2 regions of the Paraburkholderia sp. TE9906 genome follow, and region 2 is predicted to be linked to the other one. Evidence: riboswitches for the same ligand, from Rfam matches in the RefSeq annotation. Region 2 holds a riboswitch; the other holds the start of a gene.
The links. A riboswitch is a leader RNA that binds a small molecule or an ion and turns the genes downstream of it on or off. The one in region 2 is predicted to bind cobalamin.
Positions count from the first base shown of each region.

Region 1: another riboswitch for cobalamin. It lies ahead of ACZ9H4_RS14755 (precorrin-3B synthase); the one in region 2 lies ahead of ACZ9H4_RS06245 (TonB-dependent receptor domain-containing protein).

Region 1 covers NZ_JBWCCT010000005.1:152,042-159,310, reverse strand. The annotation lists gene metE (5-methyltetrahydropteroyltriglutamate--homocysteine S-methyltransferase) at 1-665, shown strand, start outside; gene cobM (precorrin-4 C(11)-methyltransferase) at 734-1,462, opposite strand; gene ACZ9H4_RS14770 (cobalt-precorrin-6A reductase) at 1,479-2,246, opposite strand; gene ACZ9H4_RS14765 (cobalt-precorrin-5B (C(1))-methyltransferase) at 2,243-3,340, opposite strand; gene cbiE (precorrin-6y C5,15-methyltransferase (decarboxylating) subunit CbiE) at 3,340-4,758, opposite strand; cobalamin riboswitch at 4,843-5,021, shown strand; gene ACZ9H4_RS14755 (precorrin-3B synthase) at 5,103-6,770, shown strand; gene ACZ9H4_RS14750 (precorrin-8X methylmutase) at 6,763-7,269, shown strand, end outside.
Region 2 covers NZ_JBWCCT010000002.1:515,967-523,235, forward strand. The annotation lists gene ilvD (dihydroxy-acid dehydratase) at 1-393, opposite strand, end outside; gene ACZ9H4_RS06210 (LysR family transcriptional regulator) at 594-1,583, shown strand; gene lgt (prolipoprotein diacylglyceryl transferase) at 1,729-2,634, shown strand; gene ACZ9H4_RS06220 (SIMPL domain-containing protein) at 2,747-3,478, opposite strand; gene ACZ9H4_RS06225 (EVE domain-containing protein) at 3,651-4,109, opposite strand; RNA gene ssrS (6S RNA) at 4,242-4,423, opposite strand; gene ACZ9H4_RS06235 (cell division protein ZapA) at 4,515-4,829, opposite strand; gene ACZ9H4_RS06240 (ATPase) at 4,826-5,182, opposite strand; cobalamin riboswitch at 5,390-5,649, shown strand; gene ACZ9H4_RS06245 (TonB-dependent receptor domain-containing protein) at 5,742-7,269, shown strand, end outside.

The sequences.
Region 1 (7,269 bases), on a different contig from region 2:
TCACGCCGCGCGTGATGAAAGGCATGCTGACCGGCCCGGTGACGATGCTGCAGTGGTCGTTCGTGCGCGACGACCAGCCGCGCTCGGCTACCGCGTTGCAACTCGCCCTGGCGATCCGCGACGAGGTAGTGGATCTGGAGAAGGCCGGCATCCGCATCATCCAGATCGACGAACCGGCGTTTCGTGAAGGCCTGCCATTGCGCAAAAGCGATTGGGCCGCGTACCTCGACTGGGCGACGCGTGTGTTCAGGATCTCGGCGGCCGGCGTCGGCGACCGGACGCAGATTCACACACATATGTGCTATTCGGAATTCAACGACATCCTGCCCTCGATCGCCGCGATGGACGCCGACGTGATCACCATCGAAACCTCGCGCTCGGCGATGGAACTGCTCGACGGTTTCGGCGAGTTCGCGTATCCGAACGAAATCGGTCCGGGCGTCTACGACATCCACTCGCCGCGCGTGCCGGGCGCGGACGCGATGCTGCGGCTCCTGGAGCGCGCGTGCGAAGTGATCCCGGCCGAGCGCCTGTGGGTCAATCCGGATTGCGGCCTGAAGACGCGCGGCTGGCCCGAGACCGAAGCGGCGTTGACGAATATGGTGCGGGCGGCGAAGGCCTTGCGTGCGAAGCTGGCGACGCGGCAGCCCGAATTGGCTCACTAGTTCGACTATCTTCGCAAGCCTGTCCGTGATGCAAACCTTCACGGATGGGCTTGGCGCACGCATGCCGATCAACCGCCCTTCGCGTACAGCGTGGAGTCCGCGAAACCTTCGGCGGCCAGCACCTCGCCGACCAGAATCAGCGCGGTCCGCTCGATCGCGCTCGATTGCACTTTGCTCACGATGTCGTCGAGCGTGCCGGTGATCTTCTCTTCATCCGGCCAGCTCGCGCGATAGATCACCGCGATCGGACACGCGCCGCCGTAATGCGGGCGCAATTCATCGACGATGCGCGCGAGATGCCGCACACCGAGATGAATCGCCATCGTCGCGCGATGCCGGGCGAGGTCGGCGAGCTGTTCGCCCTCGGGCATTGTCGTCTTGCTCGCGTAGCGCGTGAGAATCAGCGTCTGCGACACATCCGGCAGCGTGAGTTCGCAACCGAGCGCCGCCGCGCACGCAGCCGTTGCGGTCACGCCAGGCACGATCTCGTATGGAATGCGCAACTCGCGCAAGCGGCGAATCTGTTCGCCGATCGCGCCGTACAGCGACGGATCGCCGGAATGCACGCGCGCCACGTCCCGCCCTTTGTCATGCGCGGCCCTCAGCAACGCGACGATCTGATCGAGGTCGAGCTCGGCCGTGTTGACGACCTGCTCCGCGCTGTGACCTTCGAGTACCGCGGCCGGCACCAGCGAACCCGCGTACAGGATCACCGGACAATTGCGCACGAGGCGCTGCCCTTTCACCGTGATCAGTTCCGGGTCGCCAGGACCCGCACCGATAAAAAACACCGTCATTCAAGACTCCAATGATTCAATTGCCCGTGGCGCCGGGGGCGTGCTGTTCGGCTCGCAGCGGCACCCGATGAGCGCGTAACGCATCGAGCAAACCGGCGATGCTGTCGAATTCCCGATCGACCTGCGGCAACGCCGGACGACGCAACATGATGACCGGCAAGCCGCGTTCACGCGCGACCTCCAGCTTCGCTTCGGTCGCGCTGCCGCCGCTGTTCTTGCTGACCACCACGTCGAACGCTTGCAGTGCGAAAAGCGCGCGCTCCCCTTCGAGGCTGAACGGGCCGCGCGCCGCGAGGATGCGCGAGCGCGCGGTGTCCGGCTGCGAATCGAGGCAGCGCACCGTCCAGAACTGCCGCGGCGGAATCTCGTCGAGATGTGCAAGCGGCTCACGGCCGAGTGTGAAGAGCGGTCGCCTGAACGGCGTTAGCGCGGCGATCAGCTCGTTCCAGTCGCCGACCATGCGCCAGTCGTCGCCGGCTTGCGGCTGCCAGCCCGGACGACGCAGCGCCCAGCATGGCACGCCCGCCGCGCGGCACGCGCCGAACGCGTTTGCGCTGATGCGCGCGGCGTAGGGATGCGTCGCGTCGATCACGAGGCCGATCCGTTCGCTTGCGATGTAACGTGCGAGGCCCTCGCTGCCGCCGAAGCCGCCGACGCGCACCGTGCACGCGAGATCGTCCGGCACCTTGCCGAGACCCGCGAGACTGTACACGTGCGCGGCGCCAAGTTGGCGCGCGATCTTCAACGCGTCGCCGGTGCCGCCGAGCAACAGGACCCGCATCATCGCGCCGCTCCAATCACAACGCCCTGGCGGTCGATCGCGAACATCTCGACATTCACCTGCGGCGGCACGATCGCGCGCGCCACCGCCAACGCGTGCCCGCAGACGATATCGCCGAGCGGCACCTGCTGCGCGTGCGCGAGCGCCACTGCCTGCTGACTCGTGTTGGCCGCGCGAATCGCCGTCTGTAAGGCGGGATCGGCGCCCTGCTCCGCGGCCCACGTCGCGAGCCGTTCGAGATCGATGCTCGAATGGCGGCTATGCAAGTCGAGATGGCCCGCCGCCAGCTTGCTGAGTTTGCCGAACCCGCCGCAAATGCTGAGCCGGTCGACCGGCGCGCGTTTCATATGCTTGAGCACCGCGCCGACGAAGTCGCCCATCTCGATCAGCGCGATATCCGGAAGAGCATAACGCGCGCGCATCGCGTCTTCGCTCGCGTTGCCGGTGCAGGCGGCCAGATGCGTGTAGCCGTTGGCGCGCGCGACGTCGATCCCCTGATGGATCGACGCGATATACGCCGAGCACGAGAACGGCCGCACGATGCCCGTCGTGCCGAGAATCGACAGGCCGCCGAGTATGCCTAAGCGCGGGTTCATCGTTTTCAGCGCGAGCTCTTCGCCGCCTTCAACGCCAATCGTCACCTCGAAGCCGCCGCGATACGCGTGCTCGGCCGCGAGGTCGGTCAGATGGTCGGTCATCATTTTGCGCGGGACGGGATTGATCGCCGGCTCGCCGACCGGCAGCGTGAGGCCCGCGCGCGTCACCGTGCCGACGCCCGGTCCGGCGCGAAAAACGACCTCCGGCTCGGGGATCAGGCGCACGCGAGCGAACACGAGCGCGCCGTGGGTCACGTCGGGGTCGTCGCCGGCATCCTTGATGGTGCCTGCTTCGGCGCCGTCAGCGCCGGCGGCGAGCAGGCGGCAGAACACGAGCGGCATCGGCACATGCTGGCCTTTCGGCAACACGATCTCCGCGACCTCGCTGACCACGCCCGCGAGCAGCAGACGCGCCGCCGCGAGCGACGTCGCCGTGGCGCAACTGCCGGTCGTGTAGCCGCTACGCAGCGGCGCGGCGTGTTCGGGGGATTCTTCGCGCATTACGGTTGGCGGGGTGAAGCGGAGTGATGGGCGGTGGTGCTGTTCGTGCTGTTCGTGCTGTTCGTGCTGTTCGTATTGCTCGTATTGCTCGTATTGCTCGTGCCGCTCGTGCCGCTCGTGCCGCTCGTGCCGTCTCCGGCGTTCGCACCATTCATGGCAATTTCACCGCCGCCACTCTCCGTTGCCCGCACGCCGTTTGCCTCGCCGTTGCCGCGAGCCGCTTTGGTCACTTCGAGCAACGTGATCGGCAACGCCTGCCGCCACGTATCGAAGCCGCCGAGCGGTTGCGCGTCCGCGAGCGCGATACGCGTGAGCGTGCCGCCATACCGCTCGCGCCACGCAACCAGCGCCGCCTCGCCCTGCAACGTGACTGCATTGGCCACCAGCCGTCCACCGTCGCGCAAACGCGCCCAACACGCGTCCAGCACACCCGGCACCGTCACCCCGCCGCCGATGAACACCGCATCCGGCACCGGCAAGCCATCCAGCGCAGCAGGCGCGCGGCCCGCGACGAGTTGCAGCCCAGGCACGCCCAGCGCGTCGCGGTTGTGTTCGATGAAGCCCTGTCGCTCCACACGCGCTTCGATCGCGATCGCGCGGCAAGCGGGATGCGCGCGCATCCATTCGATACCGATCGAACCGCTGCCCGCGCCCACGTCCCACAGCAATTCGCCGGGCGTCGGCGCGAGGCGCGCGAGCGTGATCGCGCGCACGTCGCGCTTGGTCAACTGGCCGTCGTGACGGAATGCCTCGTCGGGCAAGCCGCAGGTCAGCGGCAAACGCGGCGCGCCCACCGTCGCCCGGCATTCGAGCGCGATCAGATTCAGCGCGGCCAACTCGCCCGCGCTCCACTGATCCGCACGAGCGTCGATGCGGCGCTCGCGTTCGCCGCCAAGATGTTCGAGCACGCTCATCCGCGTCGCGCCGAAGCCGCGTGCGTTCAGCACGCCGGCGAGCGTCGCGGGCGTGTGCCCGTCCGCGCTCAGCACGAACACGCGCGCGCCGTCGTGCAGATACGCATTCAGCGTCGCCAACGGACGGCCCACCAGCGACACTGTCGCGACGTCCTGCAACGGCCAGCCGAGCCGCGCGGCCGCGAGCGACAACGACGACGGCGCAGGCAGCACGCGCAACTCTTGCGCAGGCAACTGCCGGGCCAGCATCGCGCCGACGCCGAACAGCATCGGATCGCCGCTCGCCAGCACGCACACGGCGCCGTCGCGTTCGGCGAGCAGCGGCGCGAGATCGAACGGACGCGGCCACGCGGCGCGGCGCGCGGCGAGGCGCGCGGGCAGCATCGCCAGATGACGCTCGCCGCCGTACACCACCGACGCCGTCAGCAACGCACGCCGCGCGGGCCGCCCCAAACCGGCGAAGCCGTCATCGCCAATGCCCACCACGGTCAGCCACGCCGGCATGCCACCATCCTCATTCTGTGTCTTCAATCAATGCGCCGCGCCACGCCGGTCAAAGCGTCCAGCCTCGTTGCGCGGTTCGAAAAAAGGCATAATACAGCCGCCGGTGCCCTTCGGGGCCGAAGAGGGAACACAGTGCCACTGTGGCTGCCCCCGCAACTGTATGCAGCGAGTCCGCCTGCGCTACGCGCCACTGGTTTGACCGGGAAGGCTGCGGTGGACGATGACCTGCCAGCCAGGAGACCTGCCGGCGAGACTGTTCGTGCCAGCCAACATCGGGCGGGGTGTACCGATGCCGCAGCAATCCGCCTTGCGGCTTGCTCGGGCCGTCGCGCGACGCTAAACCGGTGTCCGTCTTGACTCAAGCTTCGCCCTCCACTGCCTTGCTCCACGCGGCTTCGACGCCGCGGCCATCGGCATGTCCGGGGCTGCTGCGCATCGTCGCCGCGCGTGATGGTGGCATCTGCCGGATCAAGCTGCCGGGCGGCGAGTTGAATGCGGACGAGGCGCAAGTGATTGCCGATGCGAGCACGCGGCACGCGGCGGGCGTGATCGAGTTGACCAATCGGGCGAACCTGCAGGTGCGTGGCGTGCGCGCGGGGCACGAAGCGGCGTTGATCGCGGCGCTGGTCGAGGCCGGGCTTGGGCCGATGACGATGCCTCGGCCAGGCGCGAACGCGGCCGACGTGGCGAACACCGCTACGGCGAGTGGCGCGGACCCAGCAGGTGCAAAGCACGCAAACCACGCTTCGAATGCCGTCGTCATGAGCGCCGCGGACGACGTGCGCAACGTGATGATCAGCCCCGCTGCGGGACGCGATCCGTTTGCGTTGATCGACACCACACCGCTATGCGCGGAGTTGCTCACGCTGCTGCAAAGCGAAATGCGCTTTGCGGCGCTGTCGCCGAAATTCGCGCTGCTGCTGGATGGCGGCGAGCGTCTGGCGAGGGTCGATCATCCACACGATGTGTGGCTCGCGGCGACTTTGAGCCATGATGGTGTGCGGTTCGTGTTCGGTTTCGCCGGGTGTCCGGGTGTCGAGGCGCAGGAGAACGCAAACGCGGTTACGTGCGACGATGCAGGTGCAGGTGCAAAAGCTGACGCGGCTACGAACGCGCGAACCCATGCGGCCGCGGGTGTTGTCGTTCCTGTCCCTCCGCTCCCGGCCACGCCGACCGGCAACACGACCACGCGCATCTCACGCGCCGACTCCTCCGCGCACACTCACAGCCACCCCCCCCTGGCCGCCGTCCTCCCCTCGCAAGTCCCCGCGCTCGTGCGCGCGCTGCTGCATACGTTCCTCGACCTCGCACCAGCCGACGCCCTCCGCATGCGCGACCTGCTCGCCACGCATTCCGCCGACGCACTGTTGCAGCACGCCCAACGCTACGTCGACTTCCCGCTGTCACGCGACGCCTCGCTCACCGAATGGCGCCGCAGCACCACAGCCGATGCCGCGCTCCGTCTCGGCGCCCACGCTCAACGCGAAACCGGCATGTGGCACGTGGGCGGCCAGCCGCCGCTCGGCCGCCTCGACGCCGCCACGCTGCACGGCCTCGCCGCGCTCGCGCAACGCCACGGCAACGGCACGCTGCGCGCGACGCCCTGGCAAAGCGTGCTGCTGCCCGACATTCCGACGCACGCACTGCCCGTCGCGCTGGCCGAACTGAACGCCCTGGGCCTCGCCTGCGATGCCGCACAACCCATCACGCGTTTGATCGCGTGCGCCGGTTCGAGCGGTTGCGCCAAAGGCCTCGCCGACACCAAAGCCGACGCGCTGCGCCTCGCCGCCCTGCTGCCCGCCGACGTCGACGTGCACCTGAGCGGCTGCACGCGCTCGTGCGCCGCCGCGCATTGCGCGCCGTACACGCTGCTGGCCGCCGCCCCCGGCCTCTATGACCTTTATCGACGCGACGGCCGAGCCGGCTTCGGCCACTGCGTCGCGCACCAACTGACGATCGCACAGGCCGCCGATACGCTCGAACGCCTCGCCCGGAGTAACACAGATGCTTGATTACATTCGCGACGGTCAGGAGATCTATCGCCAATCTTTCGCGACGATCCGCGCGGAAGCCGACCTGTCGCGCATCCCCGCCGACCTCGAAAAACTCGCGGTGCGCGTGATCCACGCGTGCGGGATGGTCGACGTGATCGACGCGCTGCAGTTTTCCGCGCACGCGGGCACCGCGGGCCGCACGGCGCTCGCGCAAGGCGCGCCGATTCTGTGCGACGCCGGCATGGTCGCGCAGGGCATCACGCGCGCGCGACTGCCCGCAAACAACGACGTGATCTGCACGCTCACGCATCCGGACGTGCCGGCGCTCGCGCGCGAACTCGGCAATACGCGCTCGGCCGCCGCGCTCGAATTGTGGCGTCCGCAACTCGCCGGTAGTGTCGTCGTGATCGGCAATGCGCCGACCGCGCTGTTCCATCTGCTCGACATGCTCGATGCCGGCGCGCCGAAACCCGCGTTGATTCTCGGCTTTCCGGTGGGCTTCGTCGGCGCGGCCGAA
Region 2 (7,269 bases):
CATGCCGCCCGGCATGTTCTTGTCGCACCCGCCGATCACGACCACACCGTCCATCCATTGGCCTTGCACGCAGGTCTCGATGCAATCGGCGATCACTTCGCGCGACACCAGCGAATACTTCATGCCTTCGGTGCCCATCGACATGCCGTCCGAGATGGTCGGCGTGCCGAAGATCTGCGGGTTCGCGTCGGCGCGCTTGACCGCGACCACCGCCGCGTCGGCCAGACGCTGCAGGCCGGCGTTGCATGGCGTGATGGTCGAGTGGCCGTTGGCGATGCCGATCATCGGCTTGTCGAAATCGTCTTTCTGGTAGCCGAGCGCGTAGTACATCGAGCGGTTCGGCGAACGCGCCACGCCTTGCGTGATGTTCTTCGAACGACGGTTGTATGCCATGGGGAATCTCCAATCTGTTTTGTTTTGAGCCGCGCTGCGTGCTGTCTGCCCTGCGATTTGCCGGTATTGCCGCATTGGCCGGCTTGCTGGGCGGTGCTCCAGTTCAGTGTAGTTCCGCAGCGTCGAGCAAGGATGCAGTTTTGCAAACTGCGTGTCCAATATATTATTCAGGCACAATTAGGTCGTAAAATGTATTAATCATGCTGCCTGCCGTTCCCGACCTGCGCCAGTTGCGCTATTTCGTCACCGTCGCCGAAGAGATGCACTTCGGGCGCGCGGCTGCGCGTCTGACGATGACGCAGCCGCCGCTGTCGCAAGCGATCCGCGCGCTCGAAGAGACGCTCGGCGTCGAGTTGTTCGCGCGCACCAAACGTTCGGTCGAATTGACCTCGGTCGGCGCGGATCTGTTGCCCGAGGTGCGGCGCCTGCTGGCGAGCGCCGAGGGCTTGAGGCCGCTCGCGCAGAGCCTCGCGCGCGGCGAAGCGGGGGTGTTGTCGCTGGCGTTCGTGTCCACCGCGGACTACGGCTTGCTGCCCCCGCTGCTGCGGGATTTCGGCGCGCGCTATCCGAGGGTGCGGCTCGAATTGACGGAAGCCACCAGCGACGTGCAACTCGACGAGTTGACGGCCGGGCGCATCGACGCCGGCCTCGTGATCGCGCCGCTGCCGTCGCGCCACGCCGCGCAACTCGCGTGGCTGCCGATCGTGCGCGAGCCGCTGGTGATCGCGATGTCGGCGGACATGGCGGAGCAGGTGAGCCGCGCCGCCGGCTCCGGCGCCGGCTCGGACCCGCGCGCCGAATGGCTCGACACGCCGATCAGCCTGCGCGATGTCGCCGACGCGCCGCTCGTGATCTTCCCCAGACGTCTGGCGCCAGGCTTTTATGACATCATTATGGATTGCTACGGCGTCGCGGGCCTCGTACCCCGGATCGGCCAGGAGGCGATCCAGATGCAGACCATCGTCAGCCTCGTGTCGGCCGGCATGGGTGTCGCACTGGTGCCGCAATCGTTACGTAATCTGCGCCGCACGGGTGTCGTGTACCGGCCGCTGTCCGAGTCGGTGCCCGCGATCGAGACGGGGCTCGCGTGGCGCACCGACGAGGTGAGTCCGGTGCTGGCCGGTTTCATCGACATCGTGCGTACGCATGCCGCCTCCGTCGGCGCGCCGGGTCTCGCGGCAGGCGATTAGCGGCGCTGCCGCGAACGCATCGCGGCTCGCACCGTCCAACGCATGCGCCGGATAACGCGCGAACCGCTGACGAACGACTAACCCGCCGCGCGCGAACCGATTACACCAACCCCGCTTCTGAACCTGAACTGCCCATAACAACACGATGCTCATTCATCCGAATTTCGACCCCATTGCCATTCATCTGGGGCCGCTCGCCGTGCGCTGGTATGGACTGATGTACCTCGTCGCGTTCATCGCGGCGATCGTCGTCGGCCGGCTGCGGCTGCGTTTGCCGTTTGTCGCGGCGCAAGGCTGGACCGTCAAGGATATCGACGACATGCTGTTCTACGGCGTGCTGGGTACGATCCTCGGCGGCCGGCTCGGCTATGTGCTGTTCTACAAGGCGAGCTTTTATTTCGCGCATCCGCTCGACATCTTCAAGGTGTGGGAGGGCGGCATGTCGTTCCACGGCGGCTTCCTCGGCGTGACGCTGGCGATGGTGCTGTTCGCGTATCAGCGCAAACGCTCGTGGCTGCAGGTCACCGACTTCGTCGCGCCGATGGTGCCCACCGGGCTCGCGGCAGGGCGCCTCGGCAATTTCATCAACGGCGAGTTGTGGGGCCGCGTGACCGACCCGTCCGCGCCGTGGGCGATGCTGTTTCCGGGCGCCGCGCCCGACGACGCCGCGTGGCTCGCCGCGCATCCGCAACTGGCCGCGCAATGGCATCTGAACGAGGTGTTCGCGCAATATCACATGCTGCCGCGACATCCGTCGGAGCTGTATGAGATCGCGCTCGAAGGCGTCGCATTGTTCTTCGTGCTGTTCTTCTTCTCGCGCAAACCGAAGCCGCTGGGCGCGATTTCCGCGGTGTTCCTGATCGGCTACGGTCTCGCGCGCTTCACGGTCGAATTCGCCCGCGAGCCGGACGACTTCCTCGGACTGCTGGCGATGGGCCTGTCGATGGGCCAATGGCTGTCGCTGCCGATGATCCTCGCGGGCATCGGCATGCTGGTGTGGTCGTATCGCCGTGCACGCCGTGAACCGGCGCAGGCGGTCAGCGCGAGCTGAGCGCTACGGTTCGTCGTAGCGAGCGCACGATGAAAAACGCCACGGCATGCCGTGGCGTTTTCTTTTGCAGCACGAGACATGCTGAGCGCGCAAACGCGGCCGCGCGCTAGCGTTACTTCATCTGCACCGAGCCCGATACGTTGACCGTCACCGTCGACGTGCCGCCTTCGAGCGGCATCGGCGCCATCGTCTTCGCGTCGGCGCTCATGGCGCGCGCGCTCATCATCATCATCGGACGGGGCATCACGCCGCTGTGATTCACGTTGACCTCGCGAATCGAATAGCCGCTGAAGCCAAATGCCTGCGCCGACGACGCGGCCTGATCGCGGAACGACCGGATCGCTTCGCCGGTGAGCTTCTGCTCGGCGGCGCGTTGCGCTTCCGGCGACAGCGAGAACTGCACGTTGCCGACCTGCATGACCGAGGCCATTTGTCCCGCGAGCTTCGACGCCGCGGCGAAGTCATGCGATTCGAGCACGACCTCCGTGCGGCCGCGCCACGCGGAAATACGCCCGTCACGATCGGTGGAGGGGAAGATGGCGAACGAACCCGTGCGGGCCGTCACGCCGCTCACGCCTCGCGCCTTCTGCAACGCCGCGTCGGCGCGCTGATTCAGCGTGGCCGTGAGCGCGGAGGGGTCGCTCGCTTCCTGCTCGTAAAACAGCGTGATATCGACGACGTCCTGCGGAATTTCCGCGCTGGCCTGAGCGTTCAGCGACAGCACGCCCGATGGCTGGGCCTGCATGACGCCTTGCGCGCGGGCCATGGCCGGGGTGAGCGCGAGCGCGACAGGCGCGGTGCAGACGAGAGCGAGTGCGAGTGCCCGTGCGGTTTTTTTCGACATTGCTGGACTCCTTGCTTGAACAGGGTTGTGCACGATTGGCGCGAACGCCACGCAGTGGTGGCATGACGTTTGCGGGCGCGTTTGTGCGCCTGTTAGGCGCTCGTAACCGGAGCTTGGTTCCCTAATTGACGTTGCCTGTCAGGGGCGACGGCGCGTCGAAGTGAGCGAGCCTTCAGGCGAGCCGTGTGGTGATGAAGCGCCATTCGGCTTCGGTCACGGGCGTGATCGACAGGCGATTGCCTTTGGCGAGCACGCGCATGTCCTGCAGTTCCGGATGCTCGCGCAGCGCGGCCAGCGGAATCAGCGGGATTTTCTTCTTGAACACCACGTCGACCAGCAGCCAGCGAGGCGTTTCCTGCGACGACTTCGCGTCGTAGTACGGACTCTCTTTATCGAACTGGGTCGGGTCAGGATACGCGGTGGACGACACTTGCGCGAGCCCCGCAATGCCGGGTTCAGGGCAGCTCGAGTGATAGAACAGCACGCCGTCGCCGACCTGCATCATGTCGCGCATGAAGTTGCGCGCCTGATAGTTGCGCACGCCGGTCCACGGCAGCGTGCGGTGTGGTGCGTGGGCGAGATGGTCGATGCTCGCCTCGTCCGGTTCGGACTTCATTAGCCAGTAGCGCATGAATCGAATTGAACGTTAAAGGTTGGACGACGTGAAAAAATCGAAACCTGTGAGGCGAGGCGCACCCACAGACACGCCAGCGGACGCACAAAGAAAAACGGCATCGAACCGAAGTCCGATGCCGTTCTAGATAAGGTCCCCGCCTTAGCCGCTAGGCCGGCATCCTGAACCGGGGGTTCAGAATTGGTCGCAGTTAGCAACACTTCGGGTACATCAGACAGAGTGACGCGCACGCCCGTGCTACAAATTTCCGCAACCGTGCACATGGCATTGGTTCAAGGAATATATGACCTTGGCGAACCAGGCAGGGAAGCTAAACCGATGAAACTTAAACGATAGAACTCAAACGTTTGCGGAGACTTCGCTTTGTTTGAATTCGCGGCAGATCTCAGGACCGGCCGATACTTACTGCATGCTGTACTGCTGAATCACAGTACCCAGTTGTTCGTTCATTTGCTGCATTGTACGCCGGATTTCCTCAGCGGGAAATGCTTCTCCGTGTCGTACGCTCGATTGCAGCCTAAGCAGTTCCGATGCCAGCGACAGCGCAGCCATGACAGCAATGCGATCCGTGCCGCGCACGTTGCTGTTATTGCGGATCTTCGACATTTCGGCGTCGACGCGTGCCACCGCTTCGAGCAGCGCGCCTTCCGTTTCCGGCGAGCATGCAAGGCGATAGGGCACGTCGAGAATCGATACTTCGATCTGCTTGGCGGTCATGCGTTTTCTCCGTGGCGGGTAACCTCGCTCTGCGCGTCGGCAGCGTCCTGAACCGGCTCGAGCAGATCGAGCTGGTTGTCAGGCTCGCTGCTCGCGCGAGCCCGCGGCAGTTTCTCGAGAATCGCATTCAGGCGCACCTGAGCGTCGTCGATCTTGGCGGACAGCGTGTCGCGCTCCGCTTGCAGTGCATCGCGCTCCTCGCGCAGCAGCGCAAGTTCCGTGCGCGTGGCATCCAGTTCGGCACGCGATTGGGCGAGTTGATCTTCGAGCGCGAGCCGCGCTTCATTGTGGCGCTGGCTGATCGCAATCAGCTTGCCGATATTCTGTGAGAGTGATTCGAGTTCGGTGAGCATGTGCTGCGTCCTCTAAAGACATCGCATTTTAGCGCGGAATATTGCAGGTTCCGACAATTGTCTCGTTTCGAGACGTAACAACATCGCTATGTGCAGGCTTTTCCCGACCATATGATGAAAAAGTACTCGCCCATCGGACAATAACCTGCACTTAACAGAACGGATTGCGCCCGGTTTGACCTTTCTTGACGCACGTCGAGGGCGCTCCTAAACTGCCGGCACTCTGGTGCCCGCGCCGCTGTTCACAGTGCGCGCAGTTAAACGGGAAGCAGGGCGCGCCACTCATCGAACTGAACGCGCGAACCTGCGCTGCCCCCGCAACGGTAAGCGACCGCATTCGTCATGCAGGTCGGTCCTGATCGCGTGTCTGAAAGTTCAACATGCGAGTGTGCCACTGCGCGTTACGCGTGGGAAGGCGGGATCGATGTGTCGTTAGCCCGGATACCGGCCAGAGGGAGAGGCACGTCCCCCGCGAAATGCAAGAAAGCGCGGGCGCTTCGTTATGCATCGGCCTGCGGGGAAGCGGGCCGCGCGAGCTATCCACAGGAATCGTCATCCCATGCTGTCCCCCATCGCCCGCGCGACGCTGCTTGCTTTTGCGGGCTTGCCGCTCGTCGTGCACGCGCAAACCGCGGACTCGTCGCCGGGTTCGTCCGCCGGTTCGTCTGCTGCTTCGGCCGGCGCTTCGGCCACCTCCGCGGCGCCTTTGTCGGCTCAGCCTTCGTCCGCCTCCGATGCCAGTGCAAAAACCAACGCACAGGCGAACGCCGCCGCGCAGAATGCCACGCCCGCCGTGTTGTCACCAGTCGTCGTGACCGCGGAGCGCGGGCCGCAAGCGCTCGCGGACGCGATCCCGCAGACCTCGCTGTTCGATCAGCAGGATCTCGCCGATACCACCGCGACCGACCTGCCCGGCCTCCTGCAACTCGCGCCCGGTGCGCAAATCTCGCGCACAGGCGGGCCAGGTTCGACGACGAGCGTCTATTTGCGCGGAGCATCGTCGACGCAATCGCTATTGCTGATCGACGGCGTGCGCGTCGACTCGGTGAGTCTCGGTGCGCCGCAACTCGCGCAGATTCCGCTCGACCAGATCGATCATGTCGAAGTGGTGAACGGCAACGTCTCCGCGTTATACGGTTCGGGCGCGATCGGCGGCGTGGTGCAGGTGTTCACGAAAGAGGGCGGCGATCATCCGCCGCGTTTCAACTTTTCGGTGGGCTACGGCAGCTATCACACGCAAACGCAGCAGGCAGGCGTGAACGGCGCACTCGACAAAGACGGCCGCACGACCTTCAGCCTCTCGCTCGCGCGTTCGAAGGACGACGGCTTTTCATCGCTCAATCCGCAACAGGCGCCCGGCGCCAATCCGAATGCGAACGGCTATCTGAACGAGAGCGTCACGGGGTCGTTGCGTCACAAGTTCAACGACCGCTGGGACGCGGGCGTCAACTATTTCCAGTCGAACGGCAATAACAGCTACGACAACGCGTACGGCGTGCCGACCGATCTGAACAACCTGTACAGCAAGGTGCGCCAGGCGTCGGTGTTCGCGAACGGCAAGCTGACCGACTGGTGGACCACGCACTTCATCGTCTCCGAAGGCGACGACCGCAGCGTGTCGAAGACCAACGGCATCTACAACGGCCGCTTCGATACCGACAATCGGCAGTACACCTGGCAGAACGATTTCGCGTTCGCCGCGCGGCAGAAACTGCAGGTGGGCTACGAGCATCTCGATCAGAGCCTCGACTCCGATACGTTCGCGGCGCCGGATCGTCATGTGGATTCGGGCTTCATCGGCTACACGGGACGTTTCGGGCGCAACCAGTTTCAGGCCAACGTACGGCACGACCAGTATTCCGATTTCGGCGGGGCGAACAGTTACTATCTCGGCTACGGTTTCGACATCACCGAACACTGGAAGGCAACCGCAAGCTATTCGGATTCGTTTCGCGCGCCGAGTTTCGACGATCTCTACTATCCGATCAGCGGCAATCCGTCGATCCAGCCCGAGCACAGTCATTCGCTCGAAGCGGCGTTGCAGTACGCGTCGAACGCGCTCGGCGTGATGCGTCTGAGCGTATTCC